3 regions of the Saccharopolyspora sp. MMCC62 genome follow, and region 3 is predicted to be linked to each of the others. Evidence: riboswitches for the same ligand, from Rfam matches in the RefSeq annotation. Region 3 holds a riboswitch; each other region holds the start of a gene.

Region 1 (5,061 bases), on a different contig from region 3:
CGAGCTGTACCGCACCGACGACCTGCGCGACGTGATGATCTGCCTGCAGTCGGACCTGCTGGACGTCACGGTGCCCGCGCTGGCCGGGTTCCTGCTCGACACGCTGCGCGCCTGGGACGTGCGGCCCGAGCAGGTCGGCGTCATCGAAGGCATCCCGCGGGTGGACCGCGAGGTGTTCGCCCTCGTCGAGCACGACCTGCCCGGCGCCCGCTTCTACCCGTTCTCCGAGATCATGGACCACGGGCTGCCCGCGGCCGCCGGCCAGCGCTGGCTGTCGACCCGGTTCCACATGCACCTGATGGCCGCGGCGGCCGGGGCGCACGGCGTCGCCGTGTCGATCAACTCCGGGTACTACACGAACAAGCACCGCTCGCTGATCCAGCGCGGCTCCGGCTGGGGCCTCAGCGAAGGCCTCCAGGTGCCGCCGCAGCCGCAGGAGGGCGGCTACGAGCGGTCGACGCTGGACGCGCTGCAGGAGGCCAAGTCGAAGCTCGCCTGGTCCATCTACGGGGACTGAACCGCCGAGCCGGGCGGCGACGCGATCAGGCCGCCGCCTGCCCGGTCTCGCAGGTGCCCTCGGCGCGGGGCCGCAGCACGTGGATGTCCGCGGACGATGTCTCAGGCTCCGTCTCCGCCTGGGCGGACTCGGCGTCCGCCCGGCGGTCGGCGATGTAGAAGGGGGCTGCGGCCAGCACCGGCACCAGCATCCCCGCCAGCATGATCAGAATTGAAGTCCCCGTACTCAAGGCCACCGAACCCCGCGCGGTGGGAGGCGGACCCCCCACGACCGAACACGCCGAACGAACGTGTCGTTGGCCTCATCGTCGTGGCTGAGGGTGTTCGTTAGCACGGCCCGAAAGTGCTCCTGATCACGCTGCTCGCGAGCGCCCCCACCACCGCTGACCACCCGCGGCACCGCCCCCGTCGCGCGCGGGCGGCCGTTGCGGAGGGTGATCGGATCGGGCGGCCCGCCGACGTGCGAAAACCGTGCCGCCGCAACGACTTTCACCGCGGGATCCACCGCGCCGTCGGCCACTGCTCGAGCCGCCAGGCGCCGTCCCAGAACATCCACTCGTACTCGCTCGCCCGGGTGAACGCGGCCAGCATCCGCTCCCGCACCGGTTCGTCGGCGGCGGCCGCCGCCCGGTCGGTGAGCTCGCGGGCCGCCAGCACCGCCTCGGCGAACTCCTCGTCGGCGTAGGTCTCGATCCACCGGCGGTACGGGTGCGCCGACGCGTCGCCGACGGCGGCGAGGATCTCGCTGCCCACGTGCTGGTACACCCAGAAGCACGGCAGCACCGCCGCCAGCAGCACCGGGTACGGGTCCACCAGCGCGCTCGCCCGCAGGAACGAGGTGTAGGCGGTGCACGACGGCGAGGTGACCACGCCCGCCAGATCGTCCGCGGACAGCCCGAAATCCTCGACGTAGCCCGCGTGCAACCGGCGTTCCTCCACCAGCGCACCCCGCGCGGCCCCCGCCAGGAACGCCGCGTCCGCCGGATCATCGGACCGGGTCGCGGCCGCGGACAGCGCCTGCGCGAACGCGATCAGGTAGCGGGCGTCCTGCACGATGTAGAACGCGAACCGCTCCCGGTCGAGGGTGCCGTCGGCGAGCGCCGCGTTGAACGGGTGCGCCACCACGGCCCGTTGCAGCTCGGCGGTGCGTTCCCAGGCCCTGGCGCAGAAACCGCCCGCGGGCGGATCGGGCAACCTGCTCATGATCTCCGCTCCTCCGATCTCACCACCAGCGGTGGAAGTGGTGCACGGGCCCGTGCCCGCGCCCCACGTCGAGGCGCTCCGCGGCCCGCAGCGCCTCGGTCAGGTACTCCTTGCCGTCGCGCACCGCGCTCGCCCAGTCCGGCCTGCGGGGGCGCAGCGCCGCGATGGCCGCCGACAGCGTGCAGCCGGTGCCGTGGTCGTTCGTGGTGTCGATCCGCTCGCTGCGCAGCCAACGCACCTCCCCGTCGCCGCGGAACAGGTCGGCGCTCGCCGGTTCCGCGCGCAGGTGCCCGCCCTTGAGCAGCACCTGCTTGGCACCCAGGTCCGCGAGCCGCTCGGCCTGCGCGGCCATCCCGGCCGAGCCGGTGATCTCCGGTTCGCCCAGCAGGTCCGCCGCCTCCGGCAGGTTCGGCGTGATCAGGTCGACCCGCGGCAGCAGCTCGTCCCGCAGCACCGCCACCGCGTCGTCGGCGAGCAGCCGGTGCCCGCTCTTGGCGACCATCACCGGATCCAGCACCACGTGCGGCGGGGCGTAGCGGTCCAGCACGGCGACCACCGCGCGGATCACCTCGGCGTTCGCCAGCATCCCGATCTTCACCGCGTCCACCCGCACGTCGTCGAGCAGCGTCGCCAGCTGGGCGGTGACGAACTCCGGCGGCACCTCGCGGACCTCCGCGACACCGGTGGTGGTCTGCGCGACCAGCGCGGTCACCACGGACATGCCGTAGGCGCCGTTCGCGGAGAAGGCCTTCAGATCGGCCTGGATCCCGGCCCCACCGCTGGGGTCGGTGCCCGCGATGGTCAGCACGTTCGGGATCCGCCCGGAGCCGGACCGGGCGGCACGAGTGGTCTGGGCGGCACGAGTGGTCTGGGCGGCACGAGTGGTCTGGGCGGCAGGGCCGGTCTGGGCGGCAGAGCCGGTCTGGGCAGCAGAGCCGGTCTGGGCAGCAGAGCCGGTCTGGGCAGCAGAGCCGGTCTGGGCAGCAGAGCCGGTCTGGGCAGCACGAGTGGTCACGTCGGTGACGTCCCTCCGCTAGCACGAACTAGGTCAGGTTCGACGGGTCTGCTCTCAGCCCGGTAGCCCGGGCACCCCGCGTCACTGGCCCCAACCTAGCAACGGGCGTCAACCCGGCGGTTCACTCGACGAGGCCGATGATCGCGCCCGCGGTGAACCGCTCCCCCGCCCTGCCCTGCCGCCACAGCGTCCCGCTCGCCGGGGCGCGCACCGTGCGCGGCGTTCCACCGGTCAGCACTTCGGCGACCGGGGCGCCGCTGCGGACCCGGGCGCCGTCCCGGACCAGCCAGCGGGTGAGCGAACCGGGTTCCTGCGGGTCCTCGGGCGGACGTGGGAAGTGCAGGTCCGTCACGGCCGCGCCTCCCCTCCCGCTCGACTCGTCCGCGGACGACGAGCGCGGAGATCGGCGATCAGCATGATCGGTGATCCTTCTCACCACAAGCAGATCTCGGGCTCGGTCCGCTGGGTCGAGCGGCGCAGCAGCACGTCAGCGGCGGGGTCAGACCGCTGGGCCGAACAGTCGCCCTCACACGATCGGAGCAGCGCAGCCGACGCCGGCCGCCGCTACGCGAATGCAACGTGCCGGCTGATCGTTCCGTCTAGAGTTCGAGATCCGGCCAGTGGACCGAAGCCGGACGAACTGCGCCCGCGGGTCGTCCTGACAGGTATGGGGGTGGGACGGCACATGTTCCCCGATCAAGAGCACGTGTGGTGGATCGTCGGAGCGGGCAAGCGCCTCCGGCACGCGATCACGGTGCGCCCGGGCGCCAGACCCGCCGGGGATCCGGTGCAGACCCTCTGCGACACGACGATCAAGCTCCCGCACGAGACCTGGCCGGCCACCAAGGAACCGTCGAGCCGCCGCATCACGGAGCGTTGCGCGGAGTGCGAGCGGGCCGTGGACGAACAGCTGGAACGTGACGGCGATCTCGTCGTCACCACCTGGGACGCGTAGGCGCGAGGGAAGTCACACCGCCGACAGCTGATCGCCTAGTGAGGCGACCCTGCGTGGCGGATTAAAGTTGACGCAATGGACACCACTGCCGACGCCCCTCAGTCCGCCCGCTCCCGCCGCTCCACCCGGCCGGATCCGGCGGAGGTCTGGGCTCCGCTGGCCGGTCTCGCCGACGCCGCAGCGCAGGGCGGGACGTCCGGAGCCGTCGCCATCACCCGCGGGTTCGACCGCAACAGCAGGCTGCGCGCCAAGGCGCTGCGCGATCTGCTGGAGGAGCGCGGGGTCGCGGCCATCGAGATCACCCCGGCCGTGGGCAGCGAGCGGCTGCTCGCCGACAGCGAGATCACCTCGGTGGTGAACCTGATCGGCGCCGGTTCCTGGCAGCCGTACCGGCTGGCCGCGAAGCTGCGCGCCCCGCTGCTGGCCGTGCGCGGCGACGAGGCGGGCGGGCCGGAGTCGCGGGACGTCATCGGCGTCACCGCGTCCGAGGACCGGCGCGACGTCGCCCTCTCGCACGTCGCGGTGCGCCCGGAGACCGAGGGCCAGGGCAGCCTGATCGTCACCGCCGACGGCGAGCCGGTCTCGGTGCCGGGTGGTTCCGCAGCGATCACGCTGCACGAGCAGCGGCTCGAGGTCCGGCTCGCGGGCCCGGACTTCGCCGAGCAGACCTTCGCCGCCACCGAAGTTCAGGTGGAGACCGCGGACGCGCCGCACCGGCTGGTGCGGGACGAGCTGCCGATCGCCGACTTCGAGGGTGCGCTGACGTTCACCGCCGAGCCGGGCGCGCTGACGGTCCGCCCGGTCTGACCCGTTCCCCCGCGCGGCCCCGCTCGACCGGGGCCGCGGGGAACCCGTTCACAGCACGCGGTTCAGCAGCGCGACCAGCGCCGCGAGCACCACGCCCACCAGCGCCAGCGTGAGCGGGGCGAGCGTGCCGGGGTTCAGCGCGTTGAACAGCGTCCAGCAGAGCACGAGCAGCGCCACCAGGCCCAGCAGCCCGATCATCGCGGCCATCAGCGGCCGGTGCCGCGGCAGCGCGCGCAGGTTACCGCGGGCGACCGGCGTCATCCGCTGGTACGTGATCCACACCGGCAGCGCCACGAGCGCCACGACGAGGACGCCGAACAGCGAGTCGGCCCGGCTCGGGCCGTGACCGAGACCGAGCAGCAGACCCAGCACGCCGACCGCGAGCACCAGCAGCACGCGGTGCAGGGTGCGCCACAGCAACCTGTCGTAACCAGCCATGATCGCAGTCTCCCAGGGCCGCTCCGACCGGCGGCGGAACCCCGCGGGCAACCTCCCGGTGGAAATTCCAAGATTAATCAGGCGAACACCCGTCACGTCGGTGATCCTGAGTCGTCTTACTACCGGA
Region 2 (5,061 bases), on a different contig from region 3:
CGGTGAGCCCTTGCACTTCCAGCCCCATCAGAAGTCCTCCACGGCGTCGGTCCCCACCCGCAGCCGTTCGATGAGCACCACGCCCAGCACGGTGACGATCATCAGCAGCGCGCAGGCGGCGTAGGCGAGTTGCGAGTTGAGTTCGCCCGGCCTGCCGAGCAGCCGGGCGATGGCCACCGGCAGCGTCGGCGCATCGGGCCGGGCGAGGAAGCTGGTGGCGCCGAATTCCCCGAGCGCGACGACGAATCCGAAACCAGCGGCGGCCAGCACCGAGCGCACCGCGAGCGGGAAGTCGATCTCGCGGCGTACCCGCCACGGTCCGGCACCCAGCGTCGCCGCGGCCTGCCGCAGCCGGTCGTCGATGGCCCGCAGCACCGGCAGCACGGTGCGGATCACCAGCGGCGTCACCACCAGCGCCTGCGCGAACGGCACCAGCAGCGGTGAGGTGCGCAGGTCCCCGGGCAGCGAGCCGAGCGTGATCAGGTAGCCGAAGCCGACGGTCACCGCGGACACCCCCAGCGGCAGCATCAGCGCGAGGTCGAGGCTCTCGGCGACGAACCGCCGCCGCACGGCGACGAGCACGAACGAGGCGAGCAGTCCGAGCAGCAGTGCCATCCAGGTGGCGTCCACCGCGGTGCGCACCGAGTTCAGCGCGGCTTCGAGCCCGGTGACCTCCAAGGTTCCGGGCTGCCCGCTGCCCAGCAGCGCGCGGTATCCCGCGAGCCCCCACCCGTCCCGGGTGGACACCGACCGCACCAGCAGCGTGGCGATCGGCGCGAGCAGCGCGCACAGCACGGCACCGGCTAGCCCGACGATCCACCACTCCGCGCCCTGCGGCGGCCGGGCGGTGGTCGCGGGCGCGCGCAGCCGCAGCGCGGTCTCCCGGCGGCGGCGCGCGAGGGTGGCCACGAGCAGCGCGGCGACGACGGCGACCAGCTGGAGCAGGGACAGCGCCGCGGCACCGGGCAGGTCCAGCAGTTGCACGGTGCGCAGGTAGATCTCGGTCTCCAAGGTGCGCAGCCGTCCCCCGCCGAGCACCAGCACCACTCCGAAGCTGGTGGCGCTGAACAGGAACACGACGGCCGCCGCCGACCCGATCGCGGGCAGCAGCGCGGGCAGCGTCACCGAGCTGAAGGTGCGCAGTCGTCCGGCGCCGAGCGAGCGCGCGGCGTCCTCCATCCGCCGGTCCAGGTGGCTCCACAGCCCGCTGATGGTGCGGGCGACGACGGCGACGTTGAAGAACGCGTTGGCCAGCACGATCGGCAGCACTCCCCCGTCGGCGCCGAACAGCGCCCGGAACGCCATGCCCACGACGATCGTCGGCAGCACGAACGGCACGGTCACCGCGACCCGCAGCAGTCCCTTGCCGGGTACGACGAGCCGGGCGAGCACGTACGCGAGCGGCAGTCCGCAGAGCAGCGCGACGGCGGTGGACGCGGCGGCCTGGCCGAGGGTGAAGCCGACGAGGCGCCAGGTGGACGGCTCGGCCAGCACCGCTCCGACGTCGCCGCGCACGCCGAGCCCGATGATCGCCGCGACCGGCCAGGCGAAGAACACCCCGAGGAAGCCGAGGACGAGCACCGCGGCCAGCGCCACCGGCACCCGGCGCCGGAGTTCGCCGGTCATCCCCGGACCAGCGTCCGCCACTGCTCGACCCACCGGTCCCGGTTGTTCTCCACTTCGTCGGCGGGCAGTTCCCTGGGCCGCGGCGGCAGCGGAGCGCTCGCCGTCCACCCCTTCGGCAGCGCGACCCCGTCGAGCGCGGGGTACACGTACATCTGGTCGGCGACCTGGCCTTGGAATTCGGGCGAGAGCAGGAAGTCCACGACTTCTCGCGCCGCCTGCGGGTCCGCGGCGCCGGTGAGCACGCCCGCGTATTCGACCTGCCGGTAGCAGGTATCGAGCAGCGCCTTGGTGCGCGGCGTGCCGCTGTCGTCGACCTCGGCGGCGGGTGAGGACGCGTAGGACAGCACGATGGGCCGCGGTCCCTGCCCGGTGGATCCGGAGAAGTCCTGGTTGTAGGCCTCTTCCCAGCCGGAGGAGAGCCGCACGCCGTTGGCGTCGAGGGCGCGCCAGTAGTCCTGCCAGCCGGGTTCGCCGAAGGCGTCGATGGTGCCGAGCAGGAACGCCAGCCCCGGGGAGGACGTCGTCGGGTCCGGCATCGAGGTGAGGTTCCGGTACCGCGGGTCGGTGAGGTCCTGCAGCGTCGCCGGTTCCGGCAGCCGGTGCGCGGCGAACCAGGCGGGGTCGATGTTGATGCACACGTCGGCGACGTCGATGGCGGTGAGCCGGTCCTGCCCACCCTGGGCGTAGCGCTGGGGTCCGCGGTCGGCCGCGGCGGGCCGGTAGGGGGCGAACACGTCGGAGCGCAGCGCGCGGGAGGCGAAGGTGGAGTCGACGCCGTAGGCGACGTCGCCGAGCGGGGCGGCCTGGGACAGCGCCAGCTTGTTGGTCAGCTCTCCGGCGTCGCCGCTGTTGCGGACTTCCAGGTGGATGCCGCTGCGCTTCTCGAAGTCGGCGAGCAGCGCGGGGTCGGCGACGAACGAGTCGTGCGCGACGAGGGTGACGGTGCGCGCCGCGGTGTCCTCGCCGGAGCTCCCGATGAGCGAACATCCGGTGGTGAGCGCGGCTGCGGCGAGTGCCGCGGCCCAGCGCAGTAAGGGGTTCAACGGTCCTCCCGAGTAGCACACCGGTCTCGGCCACGCGTGCGAACTCGAGCTGATCGCGACACCTCCCTGCGCCGGCATGATCCGGTTCAGGTGCGGACGGTCGAGGGGATTCGCCCCTCCTCTCAGCCCAGCGCGCTGGACTCCCGTGGCGACGGCAGTCTACGTGCCACCACCGGGCCGGGGGTCGACGGTCGCGTTCCGGCCGTCCGACGACCACCATGTGGGCATGACCGAACTGCTGAACGACACCCAGGTCGCCGAGTCGCTGTCCCGCCTGCCGGAGTGGGCCCAGGACGGCACCACGATCGTGCGGAGCGTGGAGTTCGCGAGCTTCCCGCAGGCCATCCAGGCCGTGAACCGGGTCGCGGAGATCGCGGAGAGCGAGAACCACCACCCGGATCTGGACATCCGGTGGCGCACCGTCGTGTTCGCCCTCTCGACGCATTCGGCGGGTGGTCTCACCGCGAAGGACTTCACGCTGGCCGAGGAGATCGACGGGGTGGTCGACGCACTGGCCTGAGCCGCGCCGACCTGAGCCGCGGGCTGCCGTTGCGCGGGGAGCCGGCTCCGCCGCTGCCGCCCCGCCCGGTCAGCGCGTCGGGTGGAGGACGAGCGCGGCGGCTTCGGCGGCGCAGCCCCAGGACAGCGAGACGCCGCAGCCGGAGTGCCCGTAGTCGTGCACGACGGTGGCGCCGCCGAACCGCTCCACTTCGAGGCGGACGGCGTCGCGGCCGGGGCGGAGTCCGACGGTGGCGCCAAGCACTTCGGCCCCGGCGAGCAGCGGTTCGACGTCCGCGCAGCGGCGCAGCACGGCGGCGCCGTCCTCGCGGTCGGGCGTGCGGGACCAGTCCTGCTCGCGCGCGACGCCGCCGAGCACGACGTGGTCGCCGTGCGGCACGTACGAGGTGAACTCGGGGCCTGCGCCGACTTCCACGAAGTACTCGGTGATGCCGGGGTTGCGCACGATGACGTGCTGTCCGCGCACCGGGCGCACCCCGGGGTCGCCGACGAGTTCGTGCGCGCCGACGCCGGTGCAGTTGACGATGCGGTCGGCTTCGCCCGCGGCGTCGGCCAGCGAGGACACCGGGCTGATCAGCAGTTCGCCGCCCGCGGCGAGGAGCCTGCCGGTGAGGTGGTCGAGGTAGCGCGGCATGTCGATCAACGGGAGCGTCGCCCGGTAGCCGCTGCGGAATCCGGTGGGCAGCTCGTCGGCGGTGCAGGGGCGCAGGTCGGGCAGCAGCAGCGCTTCGGGCGGCAGCTGGTCGCCGAGGTCGACGCGCGCGGCCATCCGCCCGGTGGCGAGGTGCACCCCGCTGTCCGGGTCGGCCACGAGCTCGACCAGCCGGTGGTAGGTGTCGGCGACCCACTTGCGCACCCGAGCGGCGGGTTGCAGCAGTGCCGGACCCCAGATCGCGCCGGCGACGGCGGAGGTGGTGTCGGCGGGTGGTTCGTCGGTGCGGACGCGCACCGGCACGCCGGATTCGGCGAGGACCACGGCGGTGCTGAGCCCGATCACCCCGGATCCGATGACCAGAACGGTCCCGTTGGCGGCCATTTCGGCACGCTAGCAGCGTTCCCCGTCGCGCACGGCCTGCTCGGGGCGGGGTTCGCGGGCGCTCGGCGCGGCCCTAGTCCTCGACGATGGTGATCGTTCCGGTGCCGCCGCAGTTGCTGCACCCCTTGCCGTTGCAGTCTCCGCAGATCAGGGTGATGTGCTGCATGCGCACAACGTAAATCGCCTGGTCACGGCGTGCGACTCCGTTGCTCCGGGGTGCGTCGCCGACGGTTCGCGGCGGGCCGCGCTGCGCTACCGGCCCCGCCCGCCTTTCACCCGGACGTGCCCGAGCGGAGGGGGCGGCGGGTCGGAGAATCGCGTTCGCCCGGTGTTCGTCATCGATCGGGGGTCAGCCGATCGCGGTCCGAGGCGAGGAGGACCGGATTCGAGGAGCGGCCGCTTCCCCATCCGACGTCGGTCCCCCGGCGTACCGTTCCGGCCATGGAACGGGTCGATCGCACGAACACGTTCATCGAGGTGGCCGAGGACTGCCCGGTCACCACCGCGACGGTGCCCCCGCTGAACGCCGAGGCGCCGTCGGTCGCCGCGCGCACCTACCGGCTGATCGCCGAGCACCCGTACGAGTTCACGTCCGGCGACGTCATCTTCACCGTCTTCGCGGACCGGGCCGCCATCCCGGACGAGGAGCGGGCGGACGCCCGCCGGGAGTTCTTCGCGCGGAGCAGGGCCTGCCTGCGTTCCTCGCCGCTGGGCAAGCGCTACGGCTGGGGCATCCACGCCGACGCCCGCGGCCGCCTGGCCCTGTACGCCGTGGACGGCCCGGAGTACGCGGAGTTCACCTCCGGCCGGCGCACCGGAGAGTCGGGCGAACCGATC
Region 3 (5,061 bases):
GCATCCGCGGCGCCGTCGTGCAGCGCACCGAGGTCGCCGCCAGCCCGCCCGCGCCCGGCGGCCGCCGCCAGCGCGCCATCGGCGGCATCAGGGCGCACCTGTCGCTGCGGTCCTCGCTGTTCCGGCACGCGCTGCGCTGCACGCTCGCCGTCGCCGTCGGCATGGTGATCGTGCTGCTGCTGGACGACCCGTCCGCGTCCACGCTGCTGCTGGCGCTGTACGTGGTGCTCGCCCCCGCCGCGCGGGACAGCATGAACGGCGCGCTGGAGCGCACCGGCGGCGCGGTGCTCGGCGTGGTGGTGCTGGCCGCGCTGATCACGCTGCTGCCCGGGGTGTACCTGCTGGTGCCGGTGGTCGTCGTCGGCATGCTGCTCGGCGTGGAACGGCTGCGCACCGACTACCAGGTGCTGCTGAGCTCGCTGATCGTGGTGACCGTGGTCGACCAGGCGATGCGGCTGGACCGGCCGCTCGCGAACATCGCGATCAGCTTCGCCTCCAACACGGCCGTCGGCGCGGCCATCGCGCTCGGCGTCGGCTACATCAGCTTCATCGTGCTGCCCAGCAGCATGGTGCCCGACGTGCGCGGGGCGATCCGGTCCACCGTGTGGTCGGTGTCCGAGCTGCTGCGCAGCGTGCGGGCCGCCGGGCAGGGCCACCAGGTCCGCGCCGCCATGCAGTCCGCGCACGTGCTGGCGCTGCGGCGGACCCAGGACCTGCTGGGCATGCCCGCGCTGCTGGACGAACCGGACTCGGACGAGGACCCGCAGACCACGCGGGCCGCAGCGATCGCGCTCGACGCGCTGCGCCAGGACGTGGCGACGCTGGCGTTCCGGCCCGAGGACGAGCTGGCGGTGGCGGTGCCCGCGCTCAAGGCGGTGGACCAGCTGCTCAGCGGGCGGAGCAACCCGAAGATCCCGGACATCCAGTCCGCCGGGGCACCCGAGACGGAACTGCTGGCCAGCTCGCTGGTGGAGAACGCGCTGCACGCCCGCGCGGCGATCGACCAGACCCTCGGCAACGAGCCGTGGAAGAGCTACACGATCAACTTCGTGCGGACCGAACGGCTCCGCATCCGCTGATCATCAGGTGCGCGGCCCGTTCGACCAGGCAGGTCGGGCGGGCCGTGTCACGTCGCGGCGGTTCGGTTCACCGCGCGAGGTCCGGGCTGGAGGCCCGCGCCCAGAAGCGCTGCGGGATGCGGCCCGCGCCGACCGCGAGGCGGCCCGCTTCGACCGCGGCGCGCATCGCGGCGGCCATCCGCTCCGGGTCCTGGGCCCGGGTGACGGCGCTGGCCAGCAGCACCGCGTCGCAGCCCAGCTCCATCGCCAGCGCCGCGTCCGACGCGGTGCCGATGCCCGCGTCGAGCACGACCGGCACCGACGCGCGGGACACGATCATCTCGATGTTGTGCGGATTCCGGATGCCCAGCCCGGTGCCGATCGGCGAACCCAGCGGCATCACCGCCGCGCAGCCCACGTCCTCCAGCCGGGTCGCCAGCACCGGGTCGTCGTTGGTGTACGCGAGCACCACGAAGCCCTCGTCGACGAGCTGCTCGGCCGCGTCCAGCAGCTCCACCGGATCCGGCAGCAGCGTGTCCTCGTCCGCCACCACCTCCAGCTTCACCCAGTTCGTCTCCAGCGCCTCCCTGGCGAGCTGCGCGGTGAGCACCGCCTCCGCCGCCGTGCGGCAGCCCGCGGTGTTCGGCAGCGCCTCGATGCCGAGCCGGTGCAGCAGGTCCAGCACACCCGTGCGGCCTCCGGCGTCGGCGCGGCGCATCGCCACCGTGGTCAGCTCGGTGCCGGACGCCAGCAGCGCCCGCTCCAGCACCGACAGGTTCGCCGCTCCCCCGGTCCCCGTGATCAGGCGGGAGCCGAACTCGCGGCCCGCGATCACCAGTGCGTCGTCCACGTCAGCCTCCCTGCACGGCGGTGAGCACTTCGACGGCCGCCCCGTCGCGGAGCTCCGTCGCCCGCCAGTTCGCCCTGGGCACCACGGTCCCGTCCACGGCGACCGCGACCCCGCGCTCGGGCACGCCGAACTCGGCGAGCACCGCCGCCAGCGTCGCGTCCGCCTGCACGGGCCGTTCCGCCCCGTTGATCACCACTTGCACGGTCGACCTCCTCCGTCGCCTGCGGGTACCGGTCCGGCGACCGGTGGTTCGCGGCCCGACAGCTCCGCCAGCACCGCGTCCGCGGTGATCGGCGCGAGCAGGAAACCGTTGCGGTGGTGCCCGGTCGCGGCCAGCACCCCCGGTTCCAGTTCGCCGATCACCGGCAGGTTGTCGTGCGTGCCGGGCCGCAGCCCGGCGACGGCTTCGAGCAGCTCGTACTCGGCGATGCCCGGCAGCAGCCGTTCCGCGTCGGCCAGCAGATCGCGGACGCCGCCCGCGGTGACGGCCTCGTCGAAGCCCGCGTCGTACTGGGTGGCGCCGACGACGAGCCCGCCGTCGTCGCGCGGCACCAGGTAGACCTGCCTGCCGTGCACCGGGCCGCGCACGGTCCGCGCCGGTGGGGGCAGCGCGCTGGGGCGCGCCCGCAGGCGCAGCACCTCGCCCTTGACCGGGCGGATCCGGCCGCGGAGCGCCGGGTGCAGGTCACCGGAGCGGGCACCCGCGGCGATCACCACGACGTCGCAGCGCAGCACCTCCGCATCCAGCTCCACCTCGCCCGGCCGCACCCGCCGCACCGCGCCGTCGCGGAACCGGGCGCCCGCCGCCTCCGCCGCGGCCCGCAGCGCGGCCAGCGCCAGCCGGTTGTCCACCGCCAGGTCTCCGGGCACTTCCAGGCCGCGCCGCACCGCGGGCCCCAGCGACGGTTCCAGCCGCCGCACCTCCCGGCCGCCGAGCCGGGTGACGGTGCGGCCCAGCGCGGCCAGGTGTTCGGCCAGCATGTCCAGCTCGGCGCGGTCCGCACCGTCCACGCCGACCACCAGCGTGCCCTCCCGGCGCAGCCCGGACGGCAGCCCGGACTCGCGGGCCAGGTCGGCGGCGAACGACGGCCAGCGGCGCAACGACTCGGACCCGAGCTCCAGCAGTTCCTCTTCGCCCGGCGCGGCTTCGGCGACCGGTGCGAGCATCCCGCCCGCGACCCACGACGCCCGCCGCGCCCCCGCGTCGACGACCTCCACGCGGTGTCCCGCGCGCGCGGCCGTCCACGCGACGGAGAGACCGATGATCCCGCCACCGACGACGGTGACGGCCGACTGCTGCTGCATCTGCGCTCCCTGCGCCGGCATGACCCGGATCAGGTTCGACGGTCGGGGCCTGCGCCCCCTCTCAGCCCGGATCCCGGGCTCCCGTGCCAACCACCACCACCGTACTCATCCGCCCGCGCGAGGTCAGCCGCCGCCCGGCCGCGGACTACCCTGGGGTCATGCCCGGATTGGACGGTGTCGGCATCCGCACGCGGCTCGCCGACGCACGGCTGTACCTCTGCACCGACGCGCGGGCGGAGCGGGGTGATCTGGCGGAGTTCGCCGACGCCGCGCTGTCCGGCGGCGTGGACATCATCCAGCTGCGGGACAAGGCTCCCGGCGGTGCTCCGCTGGAGGCGCGCCAGGAGCTCGCGGCGCTGGAGGTGCTCGCGGACGCGTGCGTGCGGCACGGCGCGCTGCTCGCGGTGAACGACCGCGCGGACGTGGCGCTGGCCGCGGAGGCCGACGTGCTGCACCTCGGCCAGGACGACCTGCCGGTGGCGACGGCCCGGCGCATCGTCGGCGACGAGGTGGTGGTGGGCCGCTCCACGCACGACGTGGTGCAGGCGGACGCGGCCGCGACCGAACCGGGCGTGGACTACTTCTGCACCGGGCCGGTGTGGATCACGCCGACGAAACCCGGCCGGGAGGCCGCGGGCATCCAGCTGGTCCGGCACGCCGCGGAGCACCGCGGGCACGGCAGGCCCTGGTTCGCGATCGGCGGCGTCGGCCACGACAACCTCGCCGAGGTCGTCGCGGCGGGCGCGGAGCGGATCGTGGTGGTCCGGGCCGTCACCGAGGCCGACGACCCGCGCGCCGCCGCCGAATCCCTCAAGGCCGGACTGCCCGCCTGACCCGGCGGGTCCCGGCACGACGAACGGGCTGCGTCTCGTGGGGCTGAGACGCAGCCCGTCCGGCTGCCATCACCCGGTGACCGGGCTCCCGATCAACCCGTGATCAGGGTCAGGCCGTAGGCGTCCAGGATCTCGTTGACCGGCTGGAAGTAGGTCGTGCCACCGCTGGTGCAGTCGCCGGACCCGCCGGAGGTCACGCCCTGGGCCTGGTCACCGGCCAGCCACGAGCCGCCGGAGTCGCCGGGCTCGGCGCACGCGTCGGTGCGGGTCAGCCCGGTGACGGTGCCCTCGGCGTAGTTCACCGTCTGGTTCTTGGCCTGGACGGTGCCGCAGTGCCAGCCGCTGGTGGAGCCGGAGCGGCAGATCGAGGCGCCCTCGGCGGCCTCGGTCGAACCGGCGACGCTGACGGTGCCGCCCGCGTAGTCGTTCACCAGGCCGCGCGGGGTCTCACCGGACGCGGTCTCCACGTAGGAGTAGTCGTCCCCGGGGAACGAGGAGCCCGCGAAGGTGCCGGACGGGGTGCTGGTGCTGTCGCCCTGGCTGCCGCAGTGCCCGGCGCTGACGAAGCCGCCCTCCACGGAGAAGCCCACGGAGCAGCGCGCGGAGTTCTCGATCGTGTAAGCGTTGCCGCCGATCACGTCGGCGAGGATGCGCGGTGCCTCCGCGGACTCGACGACGTGCACGGCCTGCGCGTCCACCCCGGTGGAGTGCACGAACTCGTTCGCGGCCGCACCGGCGCCCTCGGCGGCGGTGACCACGACCGAGTTGGCGGCCGAGTCCAGGTACCAGCCGGTGACGCCCTGCGGCGCCTGGCGGGTGTTGAGGCCGTCCACGACACCGGCGAGCTGCTTGGTGCTGTGCTCGACGACCTTCGGCTCGGCGCCCGCGGCGCGGATCTCGTCGGCCAGGTTCGCGTCGGTGGTGCCGACGACGAGCTTGCCGAGCCCGGCGTCGTAGCGCGAACCGCCGAACGAGTCGGCGAGCACGCCGCGCAGCGTCCGGTCCGCGGTGTTGG

What was found. Region 3 has a riboswitch for thiamine pyrophosphate ahead of thiO (glycine oxidase ThiO). Riboswitches for the same ligand answer to the same signal wherever they lie in the genome.
Region 1: it holds a riboswitch for thiamine pyrophosphate, as region 3 does, so the genes downstream of both, thiD (bifunctional hydroxymethylpyrimidine kinase/phosphomethylpyrimidine kinase) here and thiO (glycine oxidase ThiO) in region 3, are expected to answer to the same signal.
Region 2: it holds a riboswitch for thiamine pyrophosphate, as region 3 does, so the genes downstream of both, AC29IT_RS22675 (thiamine ABC transporter substrate-binding protein) here and thiO (glycine oxidase ThiO) in region 3, are expected to answer to the same signal.

The regions. Positions count from the first base shown of each region.
Region 1 is NZ_JBYKCM010000005.1:403,816-408,876, forward strand. Features, by position in the region: gene AC29IT_RS15170 (polysaccharide pyruvyl transferase family protein) at 1-517, shown strand, start outside; gene AC29IT_RS15175 (hypothetical protein) at 543-719, opposite strand; gene AC29IT_RS15180 (TenA family protein) at 1,006-1,719, opposite strand; gene thiD (bifunctional hydroxymethylpyrimidine kinase/phosphomethylpyrimidine kinase) at 1,739-2,527, opposite strand; TPP riboswitch at 2,728-2,823, opposite strand; gene AC29IT_RS15190 (lipoyl domain-containing protein) at 2,856-3,086, opposite strand; gene AC29IT_RS15195 (hypothetical protein) at 3,408-3,689, shown strand; gene AC29IT_RS15200 (hypothetical protein) at 3,765-4,496, shown strand; gene AC29IT_RS15205 (hypothetical protein) at 4,545-4,934, opposite strand.
Region 2 is NZ_JBYKCM010000010.1:115,174-120,234, forward strand. Features, by position in the region: gene AC29IT_RS22665 (ABC transporter ATP-binding protein) at 1-28, opposite strand, end outside; gene AC29IT_RS22670 (ABC transporter permease) at 28-1,626, opposite strand; gene AC29IT_RS22675 (thiamine ABC transporter substrate-binding protein) at 1,623-2,669, opposite strand; TPP riboswitch at 2,716-2,826, opposite strand; gene AC29IT_RS22680 (4a-hydroxytetrahydrobiopterin dehydratase) at 2,896-3,189, shown strand; gene AC29IT_RS22685 (FAD-dependent oxidoreductase) at 3,259-4,224, opposite strand; gene AC29IT_RS22690 (DUF6157 family protein) at 4,666-5,061, shown strand, end outside.
Region 3 is NZ_JBYKCM010000004.1:276,382-281,442, reverse strand. Features, by position in the region: gene AC29IT_RS11765 (FUSC family protein) at 1-1,079, shown strand, start outside; gene thiG (thiazole synthase) at 1,147-1,908, opposite strand; gene thiS (sulfur carrier protein ThiS) at 1,910-2,110, opposite strand; gene thiO (glycine oxidase ThiO) at 2,098-3,213, opposite strand; TPP riboswitch at 3,203-3,308, opposite strand; gene thiE (thiamine phosphate synthase) at 3,372-4,046, shown strand; gene AC29IT_RS11740 (S1 family peptidase) at 4,139-5,061, opposite strand, start outside.